Regions from separate parts of the Planococcus sp. SSTMD024 genome, predicted to be linked through region 2. Evidence: riboswitches for the same ligand, from Rfam matches in the RefSeq annotation. Region 2 holds a riboswitch; each other region holds the start of a gene.
The links. A riboswitch is a leader RNA that binds a small molecule or an ion and turns the genes downstream of it on or off. The one in region 2 is predicted to bind S-adenosylmethionine.
Positions count from the first base shown of each region.

Region 1: it holds a riboswitch for S-adenosylmethionine, as region 2 does, so the genes downstream of both, acsA (acetate--CoA ligase) here and AB9R92_RS08775 (MetQ/NlpA family ABC transporter substrate-binding protein) in region 2, are expected to answer to the same signal.
Region 3: it holds a riboswitch for S-adenosylmethionine, as region 2 does, so the genes downstream of both, AB9R92_RS03185 (methionine ABC transporter ATP-binding protein) here and AB9R92_RS08775 (MetQ/NlpA family ABC transporter substrate-binding protein) in region 2, are expected to answer to the same signal.

Region 1 is NZ_JBGGNS010000019.1:2,888-9,425, reverse strand. It holds gene AB9R92_RS03865 (long-chain-fatty-acid--CoA ligase) at 1-148, shown strand, start outside; gene AB9R92_RS03860 (TVP38/TMEM64 family protein) at 196-750, opposite strand; gene AB9R92_RS03855 (helix-turn-helix domain-containing protein) at 773-1,537, opposite strand; SAM riboswitch class I at 1,814-1,922, shown strand; SAM riboswitch class I at 1,997-2,104, shown strand; gene acsA (acetate--CoA ligase) at 2,171-3,874, shown strand; gene AB9R92_RS03845 (YeeE/YedE family protein) at 4,042-5,301, opposite strand; gene AB9R92_RS03840 (VOC family protein) at 5,501-5,896, shown strand; gene AB9R92_RS03835 (DMT family transporter) at 6,111-6,538, shown strand, end outside.
Region 2 is NZ_JBGGNS010000021.1:364,615-371,152, forward strand. It holds gene AB9R92_RS08770 (acyl-CoA dehydrogenase family protein) at 1-616, opposite strand, end outside; gene AB9R92_RS08775 (MetQ/NlpA family ABC transporter substrate-binding protein) at 637-1,467, opposite strand; SAM riboswitch class I at 1,577-1,695, opposite strand; gene AB9R92_RS08780 (SDR family NAD(P)-dependent oxidoreductase) at 2,384-3,139, shown strand; gene groL (chaperonin GroEL) at 3,218-4,849, opposite strand; gene groES (co-chaperone GroES) at 4,887-5,171, opposite strand; gene AB9R92_RS08795 (CPBP family intramembrane glutamic endopeptidase) at 5,368-6,138, shown strand.
Region 3 is NZ_JBGGNS010000018.1:50,330-56,867, reverse strand. It holds gene AB9R92_RS03210 (acyl-CoA dehydrogenase family protein) at 189-1,970, shown strand; gene AB9R92_RS03205 (arsenate reductase family protein) at 2,324-2,680, shown strand; gene gcvH (glycine cleavage system protein GcvH) at 2,758-3,138, shown strand; gene AB9R92_RS03195 (toprim domain-containing protein) at 3,198-3,539, shown strand; gene AB9R92_RS03190 (thioredoxin family protein) at 3,541-3,852, shown strand; SAM riboswitch class I at 3,900-4,004, shown strand; gene AB9R92_RS03185 (methionine ABC transporter ATP-binding protein) at 4,096-5,121, shown strand; gene AB9R92_RS03180 (methionine ABC transporter permease) at 5,114-5,782, shown strand; gene AB9R92_RS03175 (MetQ/NlpA family ABC transporter substrate-binding protein) at 5,875-6,538, shown strand, end outside.

The sequences.
Region 1 (6,538 bases), on a different contig from region 2:
CCTCGACTATACGCGGGAGCACATGTCGCGCTTTAAAGTGCCGAAATCGGTCGACTTCGTGGAAGCTTTGCCGAAGACGGCGACGGGCAAGCTGCAGAAGTTCCAATTGCGTGAAATGTATTGGGGCGGCGGCAAGAAAGTCAATTAACGAACAGCAAAAAGCGAGAGATCCTCACAAGGGATTCTCTCGCTTTTTTAGTGCGCATCGGTTTTCGGCGTGCTGCGCTTTCGGAGGATGGCGGCCGTAACGACCATCACCAGTAAAGCCATGATCACGGCATACAGCACGGAGCGGGGCAGCCACAAAGTCAGCCCGAACGCGACGGCAATTTCAACGGCCACTGCCGGCAGCTTGCCAATCGAACTCGCCGCAAAAAAAGCGGGCGTCGAAATCCGGGTCAGCGCGGCTCCCGCCGTGACGGCGCCGGACGGGGCAAATGGCAGCAAGCGAAACGCGATGACCGCCCAAAATACAGCGGCATTCTGTTGGCGCAGGAAAAACCGAAACCACCGCAGTTGCTGCCAAGCGGGCGGCATGTGCTTGGCGCCGTAACGGTAGAGCCAAAAGCCGAAGAGCGCCCCGATGATTTCTCCGCTGACGGACAATACGCTGCCGCCGGCCAGTCCAAAACGATCCAGGTTGACCGGGGTGATGAGGAGGCTCGGAATGAAACCGAACGCGCCGATGGCAATATTAAGTAGCAGGAGCGCTGAAAATTCCAATGAGCGGTAGATGAATTCGATCGTCATGAGTGGTCTCCTTTGAATGGCATTACACGCCGTCCGTTTGATGCAGGCGGTAACACCGCGGGGTCATGCCGCTATGGCGTGTGAACGCCGCGTGAAACTGCGTAGCGCTCTTGTAGCCGCACCGGGCGGCGATGGCTGCCACTTCCTCTCCAGTCGCACGCAATAACTGCTGCGCGCAGTCCAGGCGGCAGCCGATGACGAACTGAAGCGGTGTTTGTGTGCAGCGTTCTTTAAACAGGCGGCTGAAGTGGAATTTGCTAAGGCCGAACCGGGCGGCGGTAGCGGATAGGGAAAACGGCAAGTGGCAGTCTTCCTCCAATTCATGCAAGAGGTGAAGCAATCGGAAAGAATCCGTGGGCAGGGCAGATGCCGAAAGTTGCGTGATGCCGCATTCCATCCACAACAGTTCCACTATTTTTTGGCATTTGCTGCCAGAGGACGCAGCCGATTGAATTTCACGCTCGAGTTCCGCAAACAGTGAAGCGATAAACTGCGGGCTTTCCGCCTTCATGAATCGAACCGAAGACATGTTAGAGGCGGGGGGGCCAATCAGTGTTCTGATGCGCCCATCGGCACGGTCGAAACGATGCCAACAGCCTGTCGGGATCAACAGCAGATCGCCAGGTGACAGCGCCAGCCGCTGATCGGCGAGCGCGACTTCCCCCGTGCCGCTTTCCATCCACACCAGCTCTGCGGTCTGCTGATGGCGATGGAGCGGCACGGGGGAGGCATGAGAAACTCTTGGGTCGAGCGAATCAATGGTTTGGATCAAATACGGTTGAATCATGAACACCTGCACTTTTCATTAAAGTCTCTTGAGTATAGCAATAATCAAGAAAAAGGTCAGTATATTCCCGGTAATGGTTTTAATGAGATGGGCCATTCCGCAACAATTGAGAAAATCCTTTTTTCAAGCGGCGGCTGGTGCCACGAACCTAAAAGGGAATGCCTATTTAAAAAGTCGGAAAACAAGGAATATTTCAAGTTATTTGGAAGAAGTTGTTGACATCCCGGAAGTGCTCCCGTACCATTGTCGACATAGCGAATTTCATAGACAACCATCATCTTATCGAGAGCGGCGGAGGGAATTGGCCCTGTGAAGCCCGGCAACCGGCAAGTCTTACTTGCACAGGTGCTCCTTCCAACAGGCGAATGCGTCTGGCAGATAAGAGAAGGCACAACAGACCTTCTCTCGTGGAGGTCTGTTTTTGTTTTGGACATTCGTTTTTCAATTACATAGCAACACTTCTTATCACGAGTGGTGGAGGGATCAGGCCCGATGAAACCCAGCAACCGGCAAGCAATGCTTGCACAGGTGCTCCTTCCTGCAGTCCGCGAGGCTGAAAGATAAGTTGAGGACCGAATCCCCTCTTCTTTCGATGAGCGGGGTTTTTTCTATAGACAAAAGGAGGCACAACAGATGAGCAATCAACCATTGGCACCACGTTTTCAACCAGGGAACGAGCCGAACTTGCCGGACTATGACCAAGGGCGGCGATCTTTTTCCTGGCAGCAAGTGGAACGGCAATTTACCTGGAGCGAGACAGGAAAAGTCAACATGGCCCATGAATGCATCGACCGGCACGTCGAGGACGGCTACGGCAGCAAAACGGCCCTTCATTACATCAATGGTGAACACGAGGAGCACTGGACGTTCGACGAAGTGAAAAGACAAACCGACCACGTCGCGGCAGCCCTTCGAAGTGAAGGCGTCCGCCGGGGCGACATCGTCTTTATTTTCCTGCCGAAAAATGCCGATTGCTATATCAGTATGCTCGCAGTGATAAAACTCGGCGCCATCGCCGGCCCGTTGTTCGAGGCGTTCATGGAAGAAGCGGTGCGCGACCGCGTACAAGACTGCAGTGGGCGCTTTATCATCACCGACCCGGCGCTTGCCGTGCGCATTCCACGGGATGAGTTGCCGTCTCTGGAAAAGATTTTCATCACCGCCGGATCCGATCGCTGCCGAGCAGGGGAAATTTCCTTGACGGAGCTGTCAGAACAAACCACTGACAGCGGTTTTTCAACTGAATGGGTCGACTTGGAACACCCGCTCAACATCCATTACACGAGCGGCTCGACCGGCAAACCGAAAGGCATCATCCATGCACACCGCGCGATGATCCATCAATACCAGACCGGCCACTGGGTGCTCGATTTGAAAGAAGACGATGTCTATTGGTGCACGGCGCATCCGGGCTGGGTAACGGGCACCGTCTATGCGATCTTCGCCCCGTGGCTGAACCGCGCCACCATCGTCGTCAACGGCGGGCGTTTTGATGCCGATTCCTGGTACGCCACCATCGAGCGGGCAAAGGTCACGGTTTGGTACAGTGCGCCGACCGCGTTCCGCATGCTGAAATCAGCGGGGGCTGAGGTCTTGGCGCGCTACGACCTCCGTTCGCTGCGCCACATCCTGAGCGTCGGTGAACCGTTGAACCCCGAAGTGATCTATTGGGGAAGCGAGCAATTGGGCCTGCGCATCCACGATACGTGGTGGATGACCGAAACCGGCGCCCAGCTGATCGTCAATTTGCCGGCTGCAGTCATCAAGCCAGGTTCCATGGGGCGCCCGTTCCCCGGCATATCAGTCAGCATCCTGAACGACCAAGGCGAGGCGCTGCCAAACGGGGAGATCGGCCATTTGGCAATCCGCACCCCGTGGCCGGGCATCATGCGGGAAGTGTGGCAAAACGAGGCCAAATACCGGTCGTATTTCCAATTTGACGGCTGGTACTTATCCGGCGATTTGGCGATCCAAGACGAAGACGGCTACATCTTTTTCCAAGGGCGCAGTGACGACATGATCAATTCCTCAGGTGAGCGCATCGGACCGTTTGAAGTGGAGAGCAAATTGCTCGAACACGAAGCGGTCGCAGAAGCGGGCGTGATCGGCAAGCCCGATGCGCTGCGGGGAGAAATCGTCAAAGCATTTATCGTGCTCAACAGCGGCTATACGGTCAGCGATGAAGTAATCGAAGACATTCGCTTGTTTGTGCGTTCGAAACTGTCCGCCCATGCCGCACCGCGCGAGATCGAAGTGATCGAGGAATTGCCGAAAACAAAAATCAGCGGCAAGATTTTACGCAGGGAACTGAAAAACCGTGCGCCAGTCAACCAGTGAGCGGGAATCAGGGCCCTTGCGGATTCAGCTAATCGGGCACTTGGGCGGCTAGCTGACCGATAATGAACAGCGAATTTGCGGGACTCATTATCGGTCGTCATGTAAATGTAAAAGGAGGCTCCCTGTGACAGGGAGCCTCCTTTTTTATCGTTAAGCGATTAAAACCTCTAGCACACCGAATCGTTGGATTTCGGGACAGACAGGCCGAACAAGGGCCGCAAGTAAAGTGCGAAAAACGTACCGGCGAGTGCGAGAATGCCCCAAATATAGCCGTGCAGGCTAAATGAAGCGATGCCGCCGAAATACGCGCCGATGTTGCAGCCGAACGCGAGCCGCGCCCCGTAGCCCATCAACAAGCCGCCGACAACGGATGCCCAGAAATTGCCCATGGTGATTTTGGTGAACTTGAACAAGCCGCCAGCTGCGGATGCGAGAAATGCACCGAGAATGACCCCGAAGTTCAACACCGTGGTGGAATCGGCGAAAGTGGACGATTCGAGCATCGCGGCATTTGCGCCTTGCCAGTAGCCCCAGCTTGCGACGTCCACGCCGAAGAATCCGGCAATTTTTGATCCCCATAATGCGAATGCGGACGTGATGCCCCACGGCGTGCCGCGCGTCATCAAGGTCAGTGCGTTCAATACCGCAAGCGCGATCGCTGCGGCGAACAACGGCCACGAACCGCGGAAAATGCGTTTCCAACCAGTCGTTGTCGGAAGCGGCGCCATTTTCGGGGCGCGTTTCTTTTTCTCGATGATCAACGTGATCCAGGCGATGAGCCCGAACAACGCAATCGACACGAGCCATGCGCCGCCGTAGCCAAGACCAGTGGACGTCGCGAGTGACACCGGTTCAAAAGCCGGCATGTCTTCTGTCCAAAACGGCAAGTGATAGGCGCCGATCGTCGTTCCGATAATAAAGAACAACAGCGTGACGAACATGACCGAACGCCCGCCGCCGATCGCATAGAGCGTGCCGGAAGCACAGCCGCCGCCGAGCTGCATGCCGATGCCGAAAATAAACGCACCGACGACTAAGCTCACGCCGACCGGGGAGACGTACCCTGACACACCGGTGCCAAAGAACGAATAGCCGTACGCCAGAATCGGCGCGAAGAGCGTCACGGCAACTGCCAGCATAAGCATGTGCGAGCGCATCGCTTGGCCATTGCCGACCGACATGAAGCGCCGAAAAGCGGACGTGAAGCCGAACCGGGCATGGAATAAGGTATAACCGAGCAATAGCCCAAGCCCGAGCAAGATGGTTTGTGAAATGTGCTGTGTGGCGAGCAAGTAGACCGTCAACAATGCGCTGACGGTAAGTCCGCCGCCAATCAATGCTTTTTGCGGTGCGTCCAGTGCAATCGAATCGCGATAAACGGGGTCTTTTGCCTCGTCGACCGGTTGGACACGAGTCGAAGTTGTCATATAAACCATCCTTTTCTGAGTGATATAGTAGGGAATAAAACATTATATTAAAGGAGCGTTTGCGAGAAGTCAACGGAGCGGCTTGTGATGGACATACGCGCCGATGGGTTTGCCATGACGCAGCGGGGGAATTAGATAGTTAACACGATCTCCGGGCAGGGCAGCGACTGGTTTAGGAAGGGAAACGAGGTGAAAAACCATGGACCACAGCTTGTGGATCAATTTGCCGGTAAAGGATTTGCAGGCGGCAACGGCGTTTTATGAACAAGCCGGATTTTTGACGTTCAAAGCGGATTCGAGCAACGACCAGCAAGCGGCATTCTATGTGGAACGGCAGCACCTGTATGTGATGCTGTTCCCGCAAGAAACCTTTAAAGCCTTTACCGAGCAAGACATCGCGGACACATCGATCGGCAGTGAAGTGTTGTTTTCGCTGTCGGCCAAATCCCGTGAAGAAGTCGACAATCTCGTATTCCGCATCGAACAGGCAGGCGGCATCGTCTTTGCGCCGCCGGGTGAGCGAAACGGCTTGTACGGAGCGGGGTTTTCGGATGTGGACGGGCATCGCTGGAATTTCCTCGTGACGGAAGCATAATTTGATCCGTTAATTTAATGCCCACCCGGAATCGCACACGAGATGGCGTTTCCGGTTTTTTTGCTATGGAATGGGCTTTTGTCTGGAATCAATAATGTCCGGTTTTAAAGATAGGGAGACAACTGGAGCAAAAATGCGGTACGATAGGGGAATAGATCAAAAGTTTCGACTATTTCTGGATGAGTTTTTTCATGCAGCTAGGAGCGGGTGTCCTGTGAACAACAAATTCCTTTTCGCGTTTCTCGTCATCATCACGACCAGTTTGATGGGGTCTTCGTTTGCGGTCGGCAAAATCGGCCTCGACCACGTCTCGCCGTTGCTGTTGGTCGGGATCCGTTTTACGATTGCGGGCATTTTAATGGCCGTCTTTGTCAAGCTGTTCCGGCGCAAGCACCCGAGACAGCGTTCCGAGTGGCTGCATATTCTGGTTATCGGCTTTTTCCAGACCGCGGGCGTCATGGGCTGCATTTTCCTGAGTTTGCGGACGATCACGGCTGGGGAATCCGCCATTTTGACGTTCACCAATCCTTTATTGGTGGTGATTTTTGGCACCGTTGCACTCGGCATCCGCTACCGCATCGTTCAATGGGGAGGGGTGCTGCTTGGGTTTTTCGGCGTCTTCATCACGATGGGAAGCCAAGT
Region 2 (6,538 bases):
TGCCGGTCATCGCCACGCTATCCCAAGTCTCGTCGATCGCTACGCCAGCCGACGTCCGCGGCACAAGGAAATAGCCGACTTCTCCGGTTTCTTCGATAGATGCGGTCACATTAAAATAATCCAAAACCGGTGCCATTGACGTAAACGACTTGCGCCCATCAATGACCCACGAACCGTCAACTTTTCTCGCTGTGGTCGATGGTTTCCCGCCTCTCGTCGGACTTCCCGTCTGCTTTTCGGTCGCGCAATTATTGATCAACGCACCGCGCGCTTGGATGTCGTCGAATAAAGCCTCGAGCACCGATTCGTCCCATTTACCGGTCTCGCCCAAATCTTGAACGATGCCCATATGCCAGCCGATCGACAACCCGGTCGACCCGTCCGCGCGGCTGATCGCTTCCTGGTAGCGCAGCAGCTCCGACAAGGAAATACCCGCTCCGCCGTATTCTTTCGGAATCGTCAATGCCGGGTAATTGATCGCCTTCAGCTCAATGAAATTCTCAAACGGAAATTTCCGCTCCGAGTCGTTACGCGCAGCCCGTTCTGTAAATGGCGCCACCGTTTCATTCAATATGTCCATGCGTTCTTCAAATGTCTTTGCTTTCGTGATATCCATCATTCTTCACCTTTCTTTAGCTATTGCGCCCATTCCTCTGTCAAAATGAAGCCGTCGTACTGCTCATTCGACTCGATGTATTCCTGGAATTCCTCGGATTCGTAAGCGTCTTTCAAATCTTTCGCCCACTCAGTATCCGCGTTTTCTTCCTCGATCGTCACGACGATCCGGTGCTGCTCCGGCGTGTTCTCAATCTTCAAGGCATCGGTAATCTTGCGGTCCGGCGCATTGGCAATATAATTGCCGTTGACGACGCCAAAGTCAATGTCTTGCAGCGACACCAGGATTTGTGCCGGGTCCAATACTTTCAAGTCCAAGTCGTAATCGGCGCTTTCCACTGTGTTCAAATTAAAGTCCGTCACGCCTGCCTCATCTGACACCGTCACCCACCCGAGCTCCTCCAAGATGCGCACTGCGCGTTCCTGGTTGACCGGATCGTTCGGCAAGCCGATAGTCGAGCCGTCCTTCACTTCATCCAAGGATTGATGATGCTCGGAATACAAGCCTTGAGGCGCGCTCGGCACAAACGCGATGCCTGTCATCTCCATGCCGAGTTCCTCGTTGATTCCTTCCATATACGCCGTGCTCTGGAAAATGCTCGCATCGATCGAGCCTTCTTGCATCGCCGGGTTCAACTGCATGTTCTGGGAAAACGTTGTCGTATCCACTTTATACCCTTTCTCCTCTAAAATAGGCAAGATCCCTTCCTTGAATTGCTGCTCATATGTCCCGACGCCAAAACCGACACGCACTTCTTTCTTGTCTTCCCCGGAAGCTTCCCCGCTATCGCCGCATCCCGCAAGCAACAGCGCACCCGAAATCCCGAGCACTCCAACCCAACGCTTGTTCATCTGCCATCTCTCCTCGTTCTCCATTTTTTTGAATGAAACACTATCAACTCGCGGCTCAATAGAAAAAGCCCCTCTTCATAAAAAAGAAGAGAGGCGCACCGTCCGGCTCTTCTCATCTCTCAAATGCTCACGCACCTGCTGGATTTGGCACAGTTTCAAATTGGACATCCAATCTGTTCCGCTGCCGAAGCTTCAAAGGGCCAGTCCCTCCACTTCTCTGGATAAGAAATTATGTACTCGAAGTTAATGCCGAGTAATTTGATATGATTAATACAATAGCAGAGCTTTGATTTTATGGCAATAGGTCGTTTGGGGATTGCTCCATAAAAACACTCCTTCCCACTAAATCGGCAAGGAGTTTTAGACTGTCGAGAAAGTCAATAAGTCGTATTTTCCGAAGCTTATCGCACGACTCCGTGGGCTCGCGCCCAAGCCTCCTCAGTCGCTTCGAAACCCTTGTGCTCCCACATCTGCATAGCAGATGCGTCGCAAATGAATGCACTCAGCTAAGCTTCGCTCATTCATTCCTTGCGGGGTCTCGGTCGTCTCGCTAATCCAAAGGAGTCGAGCGAACGCTTCTCCAAATACTAAAATACTTCATTGATTTTTGATCGTAGAAAAGGTGATCACCTTTTCGATTTATAGTGGATCACAGAATTCATCCGCCTTTGTAGCATGCCAAATTTGAGGAGTTTCTATCAAATATATAAGTTTTATAAACACTTCGTACACCTGTGCTAGTAAGAGAATAGTGTATAATCTTCATCTAAGAACTCTCATAATTCCAAACACTCTAATATTGAATTTTCCAGTTTATAAAATGCTGTTTCTTTCTCTTCAGGAGCCAGCACATTTTTATGAGAGTTTCATTGTTTCTGTACATTTGCTATCTATTCATTTCAATGGAGGGATTCACATGAAATACACGGTTATCACAGGCGCCAGCTCAGGAATCGGATACGAAGCGGCCATGGCTTTCGCGACACGCGGCAAAAACTTGATTCTTGTCGCAAGAAGGGAAGCCGAGCTCAATAAGCTTAAAGAGAACATTCAAGACATGAACGGGAATCTCGAAGTCGTCATCAAACCCACAGACCTATCCGAAAGCGGGCAAGTCCACGCGCTGTACGAAGCCCTGAAGGAATACGACATCGAAACCTTCGTGAACAACGCCGGCTTCGGAAACAGCGCAACCGTCGCTGAACAGGATGTACATAAAACAGAAAAGATGTTGCGCGTAAATGTAGAAGCACTCACCACGCTTTCCACTCTTTATGCACATGATTATGCTGACCAAGAAGGCGCGCAGCTCATCAACATATCCTCTGACCTAGGTTACCGAATCGTGCCAAATGCCGTGACATACGCTGCAACCAAATTTTACGTGAGTGCATTTACAGAAGGCCTTGCCCAGGAACTGCAGGACAACGGCGCTCGGTTGAAAGTTAAAATACTCGCGCCATCCATGACCGAAACCGAATTCGTGAAAACGGCGCGGGAGCTTGACGATTTCAGCTATGGCGACAATGTGCAAAAGTTCCATACCGCAAAAGAGATGGCACAGTTTATGCTGGAGCTTTATGATAGCGAGCAAGTTCTTGGGAAGGTCAATAGTGAAAGCTATGAGTTTGAGTTGATGGATCCGGTTTTTCAGTATACTTCGAGGAAGTAGGAGCCCCTATAGTTCCAATATTTAAAAAATCCCCTCTCACATGATGTGAGAGAGGATTTTTCTAAATGGGCTGATGACTTACATCATGCCGCCCATGCCGCCCATATCAGGCATGCCGCCGCCAGCTGGTGCTGGTTCCGGGATGTCTGCTACGACTGCTTCAGTTGTCAGGAACATAGCTGCAACAGATGCTGCGTTTTGAAGTGCTGAACGCGTCACTTTCGTTGGGTCTACGATGCCTTGTTCAAGCATGTTGACCCATTCGCCTGTTGCCGCGTTGTAGCCGATGCCGACTTCTTCCGTTTTCAGGCGGTGAACGATGATCGAGCCTTCAAGGCCAGCGTTCGTTGCGATTTGGCGAACCGGCTCTTCAAGTGCACGGAGCACGATGTTGATGCCAGTCGCGACGTCGCCTTCTTGCTCTGTCGCAATTTGCGCCACTTGGTTGTAGACATTGATAAGCGCTGTACCGCCGCCTGCCACGATGCCTTCTTCAACCGCTGCGCGTGTTGCGTTCAATGCGTCTTCGATGCGCAGTTTACGCTCTTTCAGTTCTGTTTCAGTTGCTGCGCCGACTTTGATGACTGCTACGCCGCCAGCAAGTTTCGCGAGGCGCTCCTGCAGTTTTTCGCGGTCGAATTCAGAAGTCGTTTCTTCCAATTGGCTGCGGATTTGCGCCACGCGGGCGATGATTTTTTCGGAATCGCCGTTGCCTTCAACGATCGTCGTGTTGTCTTTAGAGACGACGACTTTCGCTGCGCGTCCAAGTTGTGCGATGTTTGTGGATTTCAGGTCAAGACCGAGGTCTTCTGTGATCACTTCAGCGCCAGTGAGTGCAGCAATGTCTTCGAGCATTGCTTTTCTGCGATCGCCGAAGCCAGGAGCTTTCACAGCCACTGCGTTGAATGTGCCGCGCAATTTGTTCACGACAAGTGTTGCCAACGCTTCGCCTTCCACATCTTCAGAGATGATGAGGAGCGGTTTGCTTTGCTGAACGACTTGCTCCAGCACTGGAAGGATTTCCTGGATGTTGCCGATTTTCTTGTCCGTGACAAGGATGAACGGATTTTCAAGAACCGCTTCCATTTTATCGGAATCCGTCACCATGTAAGGAGACTGGTAGCCGCGGTCGAATTGCATCCCTTCCACCACGTCAAGTTCCGTCGTGAAGCCGCGTGATTCTTCCAATGTGATGACGCCATCGTTGCCGACGCGCTCCATTGCTTCTGCGATCAATTTGCCGACTTCCTCGTCGCCAGAAGAAATCGCCGCTACTTGCGCGATCGATTCTTTGCCTTCGATTTGCTGGGAAATGGATTGCAAGCCAGTGACCGCGCTTTCCACAGCAAGTTCGATGCCGCGGCGTATTCCTACAGGGTTTGCGCCAGCTGTGACATTCTTCAAGCCTTCGCGGATCATCGCTTGTGCAAGAACTGTCGCAGTTGTCGTACCGTCACCTGCGATATCGTTTGTTTTGGAAGCCACTTCCGCCACAAGTTTTGCACCCATGTTTTCAAACGCGTTTTCAAGTTCGATTTCTTTGGCGATCGTTACGCCGTCGTTCGTAATAAGCGGCGTGCCGAATTTCTTCTCAAGCACAACGTTGCGCCCTTTTGGCCCAAGCGTCACTTTGACTGCGTCCGCTAATTTATCTACACCTTGCAGCATCAAGCTGCGTGCATCTTCACTGAACTTAATTTCTTTTGCCATGATTCGGTTCCTCCTATTAAATAGAATTTATGCTTATTTAGCCGACAATCGCAAGGATGTCGTTTTCACGTAAGATTAAGTATTCTTTGCCTTCGTATTTCAATTCTGTTCCCGCATATTTCGAAAAGACGACGCGGTCTCCTTCAGTTACGTCCAGCTCTGTACGCTGTCCGTTTTCACGGATAAGTCCATTCCCTACCGCAATCACTTTGCCTTCCTGCGGCTTTTCCTGCGCCGTTCCTGGCAAGACGATTCCGCTAGATGTCTTTTCTTCCACTTCGACGAGCTCAATGATGACACGATCTCCTAATGGTCTTAACAATTGAAACACCCTCCTCAAATTAAATAGCTTCTAGTCGTTTAGCACTCTCAGACCTCGAGTGCTAACCCATAGATAAGTTTAATAAAATCTTCAGTTAATTGCAAGCAGAAACCTTAGGGCGTTTTGAATTCTTTGCGCCTTTTTCCGTTAAGCCCTACAATAAAAGGAGCACGCGAAAAGAAAGGAATTTGACTACATGACCACAACCGATAAAACCGCCTCTTCTTCGAAAGCGAAAGGGTATAAGCGCAAAAACATGCGCACGCCGCTCCTGGTCCTGCTCGTCTTTGTCGCCGTCCAGCTCATGCCGATCCTCTTTATCGGCCCGACGCTCGGCTATTTCCGCGACCAAGGGCTTGACGATGCCACCGCCCGCGCTTCGACGTCCGGCTGGCTGATTTTCCTGACAATGGGCATCGGCTTCCTCGTGACGATGGCTCTCATCATGCGTGACCGCAACTTCTTCAATATTTGGAAAGGCAAAAAATCGAGCATCCCTGCTGCAATCGGCTGGGGCGTCCTCGGCTTTCTCTTGCTCATCATCGGCCAATCGATCGCTGCCATGATCGAAATGGCAATCGGCATCGACCCGGGGTCCGCCAATACCCAGACGCTCGTCCGAATCGCTGAAGTCGTTCCGTACGCGATCATCGCGGTCGTCCTGTTCGGCCCGATCCTTGAAGAACTCGTCTTCCGCAGAGTCGTCTTCGGTTCCTTGAACCAGACGATGAACTTCTGGATCGCAACAGCCATCTCGGCGCTCGTCTTCGCACTCGTCCATCTCGAGTTCACGCACCTCTTGCTCTACTTTACGACTGGTTTGATCCTCGCAGCCCTCTATCAGCGGACCAAGCGCATCCTCACCCCGATCATCGCGCACATCCTGCTGAACGGCTACGTCATGCTCATCCAGCTCAATATGGACAAAATCGAAACCTTCATCAAACAAATGGAAAACCTGCAATAACTCAAAAACCGCCACTCCCTTGTTGGAGTAGCGGTTTTTTCCATCTCTGTTAAGTCATAGCTGAGTTGAAATATTTGATTGACGAAAGTTCCACATCCATAATCCAGCCACAAAATTCCTTAAGATTGGTTTAAAGATATTTCCCGCTTCGAAATTCTAGTGAAGGGACTTCTTTTCAATCTCAACTTAGAGACGGAGCAAAAGGGGCCGACTCCGGGAGGAGCAGCGTAGCGACGAGACAATTGAGACCCTGCAAGCGAATATGCGAAAAGCATTGAGTATATTCGTTTGCGAAGCTCGAACATCGTGAGAGTTGAGCAGGCGTGGTTTTGCGTAGCGACGAAGCGGCTCAATGAATGAATGAGCGAGGTGAACCGAGTCCATTCATTTGCGACGCATC
Region 3 (6,538 bases), on a different contig from region 2:
CCGCTCGACTCCTGTGGACAAGCGAGACGGCCGAGACCCCGCAAGGCGCGAAGCGACTGAGGAGGCTTGGCCGCGAGCCCACGGAAAGCGAGCGGTAAGCTTCGGAAAACTATAGGTATTACAAATCTCTCTATAGTTAGAGCTTTCTCAAAGGATTCAATCAAACGATAAATTGGGAGGAATGGAAAATGGAACAAGAAAAAACATTGATCAAAGGCGGAAGCTTCTTGATCGAAGATGCAGACCTATCGCGCGTGTTCACGCCGGAAGATTTCACGGAAGAGCATAAAATGATCGCCAAGACGACTGAGGATTATGTCAACACGGAAGTCATGCCTTTGGTCGAAAACCTGGAGAACCACGAATTCGAGCATTCCGTCAAGCTCTTGAAAAAAGCGGGCGAACTTGGCCTCCTCGGTGCAGACGTCCCTGAACAATATGACGGGCTCGGGCTCGACAAAATCGCCTCGGCTTTGATTGCGGAGAAAATGTCCAAAGCGGGCGGCTTCTCCATCACGCACGGCGCGCACGTCGGAATCGGATCGCTGCCGATCGTCTTGTTCGGTAACGAAGAACAGAAAAAGAAATACTTGCCGGTCCTTGCGACAGGCGAGAAAATCGCCGCTTACGCATTGACTGAGCCGAGCTCCGGGTCGGATGCTTTGGGCGCGAAAACCGTGGCGAAACTGAACGAAGCGGGTACGCATTACATCTTGAACGGCGAAAAACAATGGATCACGAACGCAGGGTTCGCGGACGTCTTCGTTGTCTATGCGAAAATCGATGGCGAACAGTTCTCTGCCTTTATCGTCGAGCGCGATTTCGGGGGCGTATCGGTCGGGCCGGAAGAAAAGAAAATGGGCATCAAATCGTCTTCTACGCGTACATTGATCTTGGAAGATGCGGAAGTGCCTGTGGAAAACCTTCTCGGCGAAGCAGGGCGCGGACACATCATCGCCTTCAACATCCTGAACATCGGGCGCTACAAACTCGGCGTCGGCACAATCGGCGCATCCAAACGCGCTATGGAATTGACGATTCCTTACACGAACCAGCGCCAGCAATTCAAGACGCCGATCTCTTCTTTCAACTTAACAAAAGAGAAATTGGCGACAATGGCATCCAAATTGTATGCCGTTGAAAGTTCAGTGTACCGCACAGTAGGATTGTTTGAAGACCGCATGAGCGGATTCACGGATGAGCAGCAGGCGGACGGCAAACTGGTTGCGGATTCCATCGCGGAATTTGCCATTGAATGTTCATTGAATAAATTCTTCGGAACGGAAACTTTGGATTATATTGTCGATGAAGGGGTCCAGCTTCACGGCGGCTACGGCTTTATGCAGGAATATGAAATCGAGCGCATCTACCGTGATTCCCGCATCAACCGGATCTTCGAAGGAACAAACGAAATCAACCGCCTGCTCGTACCGGGCACGCTGCTCCGAAAAGCGATGAAAGGCGAATTGCCGCTATTGCAACATGCGCAAGCTTTGCAGGAAGAACTGTTGATGATGATGCCGGAAGAAGTTGGAACGGAAGCCTTGGCGCAGGAAAAAGTATTGGTGAAGAACGCCAAGAAAATCGCCATCCTCGCTGCCGGACTTGCCGCACAGACTTACGGCAAGAAACTCGAAGCGGAGCAGGAAGTGCTCGTGAACATCGCGGATATCGTCAGCAATGTCTTCGCGATGGAATCAGTCGTCTTGCGCACAGAAAAAGCCATCGCGGCAAGCGGCGAAGAAAAAGCGAAGCAGAAACTTCTCTACACGCAGATCTTCTGCCAGGAAGCTTTGGAAGAAATCGAAAAAGATGCGAAAGAAACCTTGATCGCAGCAATCGATGGCGACAACCAGCGCATGATGCTGTCCGCACTCCGCAAGTTGACGCGTTCAACGCCGTATAACTTGATCGCGAAAAAACGCGAAGCATCCGAAAAATTGATCAATGTAGAAAAATACGTCGTCTAATAGATTGCACAAAACAGGAAGGGTTTCCCCTTCCTGTTTTTCTATAGTGTTGAATAATTTTATGGTTCGCTATTAATTGTGAGTAAGGCCACCTTTTTCTACATTCAACAATCAATGATCTCTCTAAGTATTTGAAGAAGCGTTCGCTCGACTCCAGTGGATCAGCGAGACGACCGAGACCCCGCAAGGCGCAAAGCGACTGAGGAGGCTTGGACGCGAGCCCACGGAAAGCGAGCGATAAGCTTCGGAAAATACGACTTCTTTCCGTTCTTTATTGGGATAAATACCAACCTCTCACGAGTCGACTGCTCCGGGGCATTTTGATATGCTTGATTTACAAGACAGGAGGAGATTTGATGATCCAGTATTATGCTTACCCAAAATGCTCGACTTGCCAAAAAGGCAAGAAATGGCTCGAGGCGAACGGTGCGGAGTTCGACTATATCGATATCTCGCAAACCCCGCCATCCGCAGCGCAACTGAAAGAAATCCACGAAACGAGCGGCATCGAGCTGAAGAAGTTTTTCAATACGAGCGGCAAGAAATACCGCGAGCTCGAATTGAAGGAAAAGTTGCCGGAAATGTCCGAAGATGAGCAATACGAATTGCTTGCATCGGACGGCATGCTCATCAAACGCCCTCTCGCTTGGGACGGATCGCAAGCGACACTCGGCTTCAAGGAAGAAGCATACGCAAATACATGGAGCTGACAAGTTTGTCATCTTGTTTTTCATCTTTGGTTGTGGCAAACTGAAATTGAGTCAATTACATATTTGGAGGGGTTTGGATGAGCACACCGCAAGAGCTTCGCTATTCAAAAGAACACGAATGGGTCAAAGTCGAAGACGGCAAAGCACGTATCGGCATCACTCATTTCGCGCAAGATGAACTTGGAGACATCGTATTTGTCGAGCTTCCGCAAGTCGGCGACGAGCTTAAAAAAGACGAGCCGTTCGGCAGCGTCGAATCCGTCAAAACAGTGTCGGAATTGTATGCGCCGATCAGCGGGAAAATCGTCGAAGTCAATTCCGAGCTTGAAGACAGCCCGGAATTCGTCAACGAATCACCTTATGAGAAAGCATGGATGGTCGTTGTGGAAGCCCCTTCCGAAGATGAGGTCAATGCATTGATGTCAGCTGACGAATACAAAGAAATGACAAACGAGTAAGTTCTGAAAGCGCCTCTTTTTGGCGCTTTTTTTCATATCTTGTTTCTGGGGGGATACGTATGGAGAAAGTGATAGTGGTGGAAGGAATCAGCGACAAAACCCGGATAGCGCCGTTGATTGCAGAACCCGTGACGATTCTCTGCACAAATGGTACAGTAAGTGCTACAAGACTCGAGGAAATGCTGCTGCCTTTTGAAGGGCAGGACATCATCATCCTGGTCGATGCGGATTCTTCCGGCGACAAATTGCGCAAGCTCATCAAACGCGAGTTTCCGGAAGCCCGCCATTTCCATATCGACCGAAGCTATAAAGAAGTGGCGACGACACCGCTGCGGAAGCTCCTTGACGTGCTGATCGCAGCAGATGTACGGGTCTTAAATCCAGTTGCAGGGAATGACTAACATGAACGAATGGACACATAAAGAATGGCTGAAGGAAAAAAACATGCAGCCTGTTTCAGCATATTATTTGTATACGCCGATGTGCGGCACGTGCCAAGTGGCCAGCAAGATGCTCGGCGTGGTGGCAGAACTTTTGCCAGACCTTCCGATGGGCAAAGCCAATTTGAATTATGTACAGGAAGTGGCAGAACTCTATGAAGTGGAAAGCGTGCCTTGCCTATTGATTTCACAGGACGGCAAAGTGACGGATAAGGTCTATGCCTTCCAATCGGTGCCGTATTTATATGAGAAGTTGAAATCGGTTGACGAATAGAGCCAAGCATGATAAATTTAATTTCTGAAATTAACTTAATAGCGTAACTCTTATAAAGAGAGGTGGAGGGAAGTGCCCGATGAAGCCCGGCAACCGTCATGAAGATGAAATGGTGCCAAGTCACTCAAAGTGCAGACTTTGAAAGATGAGAGAACGGTTTATTGTGTTTACACATGCGCCTTTCTGCTTATCTGAGCAGGAAGGCTTTTTTTATTAGCAAAAGATTTAGGAGAGTGCCCAATCATGATTGAGTTAAAAGGATTGACAAAAATATTCGATACTGGCAAAGCGCGCTTGACGGCTGTCGACCACGTCGACTTAACGGTGCCGGCTGGCGAGATTTTTGGCATCATCGGCTATAGCGGGGCAGGGAAAAGTACCTTGATTCGCCTGCTGAACGGCTTGGAAAAACCGAGCGAAGGTTCCGTGGAGATCAACGGACAGAACATCACGGCGATTTCGGGGCCGAAACTCCGCAAAGCCCGCCAAAAGGTCAGCATGATCTTCCAGCATTTCAATTTACTGTGGTCGCGGACCGTCCGCGAGAACATTGAGTTCCCGCTCGAAATTGCAGGAGTGGGGAAAGAGGAACGGCGCAAACGTTCTGCAGAACTGATCGAACTGGTGGGCCTAGAAGGTCGCGAAAGTGCCTATCCAGCCCAGCTTTCCGGCGGGCAAAAACAGCGCGTCGGCATCGCCCGTGCCCTGGCCAATGATCCGGAAGTCTTGTTATGTGACGAGGCAACTTCGGCACTCGATCCGCAGACGACCGATGCGATTTTGGATTTATTGGTCGACATCAACAAGCGCCTTGGCTTGACGATCGTCTTGATCACACACGAAATGCACGTCATCCGGAAGATCTGCCACCGGGTGGCAGTCATGGAAGGCGGACGCGTCGTTGAACTTGGCGAAGTGCTGCATGTTTTCCAGCATCCGAAAGAAGACATTACGAAGCGTTTTGTCGCCCAGGTGACCGAGACGGAAGATTCCGCAGAGACCGTGCGCCACTTGCGCGAGCAGTATCCGGAAGGGCAATTGGTCAAATTGATCTTCGTCGGGGACCAGGCGGAGCAACCGATCCTGACACGGTTAATCCGGGAATACCAAGTGGAAGTCAATATCGTCCACGGCAATATCTCCCACACGCAGCGCGGAGCTTATGGCACATTGATCCTTCAACTGAAGGGGACAGCAGATGAAATCGCAAAGGCACTTGCCTTCCTCGGTGCACATGATGTACAAACGGAGGTGATGGGCAATGCTTGAGACTTTGTTCCCGAACGTTGATTGGACCGCTATGTGGGAAGCGACACTCGAAACGATTTACATGACGGCTGTGTCTACTTTGTTCACGTTTATCATCGGACTAGTGCTGGGCGTGGTCCTGTTTTTGACTGCACCCAACCAATTATGGGCAAATAAAGTGGTCAACTGGCTGACCGGTGCCTTCGTCAATATATTCCGCTCGATCCCTTTCATCATCTTGATCATTTTGCTTATCCCGTTCACAAAATTCTTGATCGGCAGCATCCGCGGGCCGAACGCTGCGCTCCCGGCATTGATCATCGGGGCTGCTCCGTTCTATGCTCGCATGGTGCTGATTGCCTTGAAAGAAATCGACAAAGGCGTCATTGAAGCTGCGCGCTCGATGGGAGCGACAACGTGGACAATCATCCGCAAGGTACTGCTTCCTGAATCCAAACCCGCTTTGATCTCCGGAATCACCGTAACCGCTATCGCCTTGGTTGGATATACAGCTATGGCGGGCATCATCGGCGCTGGAGGGCTCGGGACGCTTGCGTTCTTGGATGGATTCCAAAGAAGTCGTGAAGACGTAACTCTCGTCTCGACGATCTTAATTTTAGTCATCGTCTTCGCCGTCCAATTTGTCGGTGATTTCTTAACCAGCAGATCCGATAAACGTTAGTTCGTCTTTGCCAGTTTGACTGATTAAAAATGGGCGTCATTGCCTGTCATTATATAAAACTACATTTAATAGAAGAAAAGGGGAATTTTGTAATGAAAAAATTAGTATTCGGTTCATTTGCGGCAGTGCTGGCATTATCAGCATGTGGCGCTGAAGAAAGCAGCAACGGTGGCGGTTCAGAAGGCGAAACAAGCACTTTGACAGTCGGTGCTTCGAACGTGCCACACGGTGAAATCCTGGAGCAGGCAAAACCAATCCTTGCAGAACAAGGAATTGAGCTTGAAATCGAAACATACCAAGACTATATTCTTCCGAACCAAGATCTGGAATCAGGTGATTTGGACGCCAATTACTATCAACACATTCCTTATTTGGAAGCACAGATTGCTGATCATGGATATGACTTCGCCAACGCTGGTGCGATCCACATCGAGCCAATGGGCATTTACTCCAAAGACATTGCTTCACTTGATGAGATTCCACAAGATGGTACGATCCTGATGAGCAACTCAGTAGCGGAGCACGGTCGTATGCTGTCAATTCTTGAAGCAGAAGGATTGATCAAGCTGGATGAAGAAGTTGAAAAAACGACTGCTGAAGTTAGCGACATCGTTGAAAACGAGAAAAATATCCAGTTTGAAACAGACTATGAGCCGGCATTGCTCGTTCAAATGTACGAAGCTGGTGAAGGCGATGCTGTCTTCATCAACGCCAACTATGCGATCGATGCAGGCCTGAAGCCAATGGAAGATTCCA